One region of the Natranaerobius thermophilus JW/NM-WN-LF genome, then DNA from elsewhere that is predicted to be linked to it. Evidence: riboswitches for the same ligand, from Rfam matches in the RefSeq annotation. Region 1 holds a riboswitch; the other holds the start of a gene.

Region 1 (2,207 bases):
ATGATAAATGAGTGTTGTTTTCCCACTACCGTTAGCACCTAAAATGGCTGTTTTTTTCTGTTTTGTAATTTTAAGATTAATTCCTGTTAATGCAGGGGTTTGATCAGGGTAGGTATAGTTTAAATCGTTTATTTCGATAGCAAAGGCCATTAAAACACCACCTGTTCAATAATGATCAGAAAAATCATGAATAAAACTGGCAAAATTGTTTTAATTATATCCGTTTTTTTAATTGGCTCAGGTTTGCCAACAGGTATTTTACCTTGAAAACCCCTAGCAGCCATAGCCTGATGAACTATCTCTGAATGATGAATAGCTTTAATAAATATTCCTCCTGCTAACTCTCCTAAAGTTTTTAAAGTGTATTTATTTAAACGAGTTGTAAAAAGACGTGCCTTTAATGCAGTCATATTGATTTGAATTTCTTTGATAAATAAAAATCCATATCGATATGCCAAATAAATTACTGTTGTTATCACAGAAGGAACTTTAAGGTGTTCCATGGCTTCAAGCATTTCCTCAATTGGTTGATTGATAAAAACAAACAGTGTAAAAGTCATAGAAGTAAGGGCCCTTAAAGAAATCAAAGCTGCAAATTCTACTCGATCCATTGATAGTGGGAATCCAGCTCCAAAAATCAAGGGTATATTCATTAAAGCCAAAAATGGAATTAAAATAGATAGTTTTTTTATGAGTAGCCTTAGATTGAGACCTGAACAAAGGGCAAAGACTACTGAAAATAGTAAGGCAGCTGATAACAACGAAATATTGTCTAAACTGATAGTTCCGAAAACAAATATGACTCCTGCTACCAATTTTGTCCTTGGTTCCCAGGGATGATAGTTGTTTATGTTTTTCTGATTTTGGTTTGAAAAAGAACTCTTAGCACTGCACAAAGATGTTTCCCTCACTTTTTAAGGTTTTTGATTTACTATGGCCGTCACCTCCTGACTATAATTTTTCTTAATAATTAATAAGTGAATCTTTGTTAATGGTGACAGGGCCTGTTAACTACCGGACTAGGATTTTTGACAAAAAAATATCCGGCCTTCATAACCTAGAGCCGGAATAGTCCATAAAAAAACGCCGTGGTGAATACTACCGCGACATTTTATGCGCAGCCCAGCCCTTTCACCCGAAGGGAATGCAGCTAATATAACAGGTAGGTCTCCTGACTTACAGTCATCATCTTCCCCTCCTTCCCAGCGTTTCGCCAGTGGAATAATGGGGTCGACTCGTGCTCACAGTGACGGGATCGTACCGGATTTTCACCGGTTTCCCTTTTAAGCCTTTTTACAGGCACCTGTTATATTTCGGTATTCATTTTTTTATTACTGTAACTGTAATTTATCATTTAGATGTGTTATTTTGGTGTTATACTGGTGACAATCAGGTGACACTGAATTATTTATTATCGATTATCTTTTTAATGACTTATAGTATTCCGTCATATAGTCCGAAGGACCAATACCTAATTCCTTTTCAAGTACTGTTTTAATAAAATCAAAATGTGACAAGGCATCAGCGACTTGTCCTTCGGCTACCAGGGCCTCCATGTAGTGTACATGGATTTTTTCTGTTTCTATTAACAAATCAATAATAAAAGCTTTCTCGCATAGATTTTGAATTGCTCGATATTCTTCTGTTTCTTTTAATAATTCAACAAGATCAATTAAATTATTTGTGTATAACCTTCGATAATATTGGCGAATTGGAAAGACCCAACTTTTACAGGGATATTCAGATAAAAAAGTACCTCTATAAAGGGAAATTGCATTGTGATAATAAAACATAGCTGTTTCCCTTTCCTTGTGGTTATTTTCTTTAGCTTTAAATGATAAACTCTCAAATTCATCAATATCTACCCAAGAATCTTCTGATAAATAAAAAAGGTAGCACCCTTGTGAGGAGTCTATGAAGACATGATCCTTTAAGCTTTTATGTTGTTTTAATAATCTTCGTAATCTATATACAAGTGATTTAACTGCATCTTTTGGATCGATATACTCCTGATCTGGCCACAATTCTTCTACGATGTTGTTGGGATGGAGTCTCTTATTCCTATTAATTAACAAAAACTTAAACAATTCCCAGACTTTATTAGACCTTTTATGTTTGTCTGAAAAAGCTTCTTCATTTGTCTTCATTTCAAATTGCCCCAAGGTGTATATTTCTAGGGATTTTTTTTCTCCATTTTACAATTTAAA
Region 2 (2,207 bases), 1.5 Mb from region 1:
AAGCCCTTGGTGACAGCCTTAGAAGAAAATCTGATATCTCGATGTATCTCTAAATCGCCAGTAGTATGGATCACTCTCATAACTACGGGTAATTCTTTTTGACTAAAAGCAGATAGATTTACTTTATTTTGAATGATTTCCATACTTTTAGTTTCTATTTCTTGCGGTTGTAGTTTAGTCATTCTTCTGACTCCCTTTGGCAGAAGCTATTCTATTTTCTATGATTTTAATTAATCTAGGATCTTCTCCGATAGGATTTGCCAGAATAAAGGTCTTCTCAGGATTCTCACGGCGGTACTTTTCGAGTTTTTCTGGGATATCTTTTTTAATATGTACTCCTGGATATAAAAATACTGGTGCAATTACAATAGTTTGATATTTTTTAGAAATTGCATCTTCTAAGACCTCTTCTAATGTGGGGCTGGCAAATTGTAAAAAGGCATAACTTGTGTCAGTGTGATTATTTTCCCTGTACATTGTGGCTAGAGTTTTTAATACTTCATTAGCTTCCGGATTTCGACTTCCATGTCCTAATATAATATTAATTTCCATAGTATCACCCTCCAGTTAAATGGATTTACAAACCCTAAGAAATTATGTACCAATCTCTTAAGGTTGATAAAATTTATAGAAATTATAACATTAAATCATATAAAATAAATAGTTGATTTAACTACCTCTCTGTGATAAAGTTTATAAAAGAATTGGAATTTTATATACATTAAATATAATCACATTCACATTCTTTAAAATAAATATTTAAAAATTAATATTAGCGAGTTAACAGGTGCCGGGTAACACCGGTTAAAAGGGAATCAGGTGAAAATCCTGAGCGGTCCCGCCACTGTGACTGGTCTAAGGGATGGTCCGGATACCACTGGATAGCCAAGCTATCTGGGAAGGTGGATCATTCTATGCCAGGAGCCAGGAAACCTGCCTGTTAACCCGTACTCACTGCCTTCGAGGTAAAGGTAAAGTACTTCTGAGCAGAGATGTGCCCAGGGCACATCCTCCGGTGATATATTTTTTGTTTATCAACTGGTAGCTAAGAAGTATCCGGCCTACTCGAAGGGCCGGATTTTTTATATTCGAATCTAATTCTCCTGTTCACTTGTTAAGATGTAATATCAACCTTACACAAAATCCGTTAAATCGAAGAGTTCAACTATCAACGGAATATAAAAGAGCCTATATTTAAAATTAATGTGCCCTTGTCACGGGTATGGGAGGTGTTGGTTCTGTGGATAAAATACATCCCGGTTTCAAAATGAAATCTTTGGCACAATTATTATTTTGCTTACTTATTTTCAGCACCTTATATATTATTTTATTTTTTAATTCCATTGACCTGACTTGGTTCCAAGACAATTTACATATCCTACGTTCTTACGCAGATAATAACTTGTTTTTAACAATATTAATCTTTTTTATAATCCGCTTTTTCTTTGCTGTCGTATCAATTCCCGGTAGTGGTGTCTTAACTATTGTTGCTGGTGCTATTTTTGGCTTTTTATTGGCTTCGATTTTAGTTACCATATCTGTTAGTCTTGGGGTATTTGTGGTGTTTTTAATAAGTAGATATGCACTCCGTGACTACCTTACAAGAAAATTCTCAGATAAACTTGAGTATGTTGAGCAAGTCTCGCGAGACCATGGAGCAAGTTTGCTGTTTTTATCTAGAGTTACTGAGATCATTCCTTCTTTTGCCATAAATTCTTTGTTTGCTTTAACTCCTATCAAGGCAAGTACGTATTACTGGATAAGCCTTGTGGGCCTGTTACCAGGTATTTTGATCTATGTTAATGCTGGACATCAAATCACTGAAATTCAAAAACTATCTGATCTTATATCCCCCAAGATCACAATATCTCTAGCGGCATTAGGATTCATTCCACTAATCACCAGTGTTTTTTATAAGTATATTTGTAGAAGACTTTTAAGGGGTAGTGATTATGACCAGTTATCTAAGCAAACAAAATAGCAGTTTACATCAGAATAGCTTGAAAAAGGGGATTACCACAGGAAGCTGCGCAACAGCTACGGCTAAAGCTGCCCTATTGGCTGAATATTCGGGGGAATATCCAAAAGAAGTGACGATAATTACTCCTGAAGAGAAAAAACTTACCATCCCCATAGCAGCTTATGGTTTCAGGACTAATGATAAAAAGTCTGCTTGGGTACGAAAGGATGCAGGAGATGATAGTGAT

What was found. A riboswitch is a leader RNA that binds a small molecule or an ion and turns the genes downstream of it on or off. The one in region 1 is predicted to bind cobalamin.
Region 2: it holds a riboswitch for cobalamin, as region 1 does, so the genes downstream of both, NTHER_RS04765 (TVP38/TMEM64 family protein) here and cbiQ (cobalt ECF transporter T component CbiQ) in region 1, are expected to answer to the same signal.

What each region holds. Positions count from the first base shown of each region.
Region 1 is NC_010718.1:2,657,091-2,659,297, reverse strand. Features, by position in the region: gene NTHER_RS12520 (energy-coupling factor ABC transporter ATP-binding protein) at 1-150, opposite strand, end outside; gene cbiQ (cobalt ECF transporter T component CbiQ) at 150-911, opposite strand; cobalamin riboswitch at 1,145-1,322, opposite strand; gene NTHER_RS12510 (AfsR/SARP family transcriptional regulator) at 1,419-2,147, opposite strand.
Region 2 is NC_010718.1:985,857-988,063, forward strand. Features, by position in the region: gene NTHER_RS04755 (precorrin-8X methylmutase) at 1-182, opposite strand, end outside; gene NTHER_RS15120 (sirohydrochlorin chelatase) at 175-552, opposite strand; cobalamin riboswitch at 769-955, shown strand; gene NTHER_RS04765 (TVP38/TMEM64 family protein) at 1,241-1,981, shown strand; gene cbiD (cobalt-precorrin-5B (C(1))-methyltransferase CbiD) at 1,953-2,207, shown strand, end outside.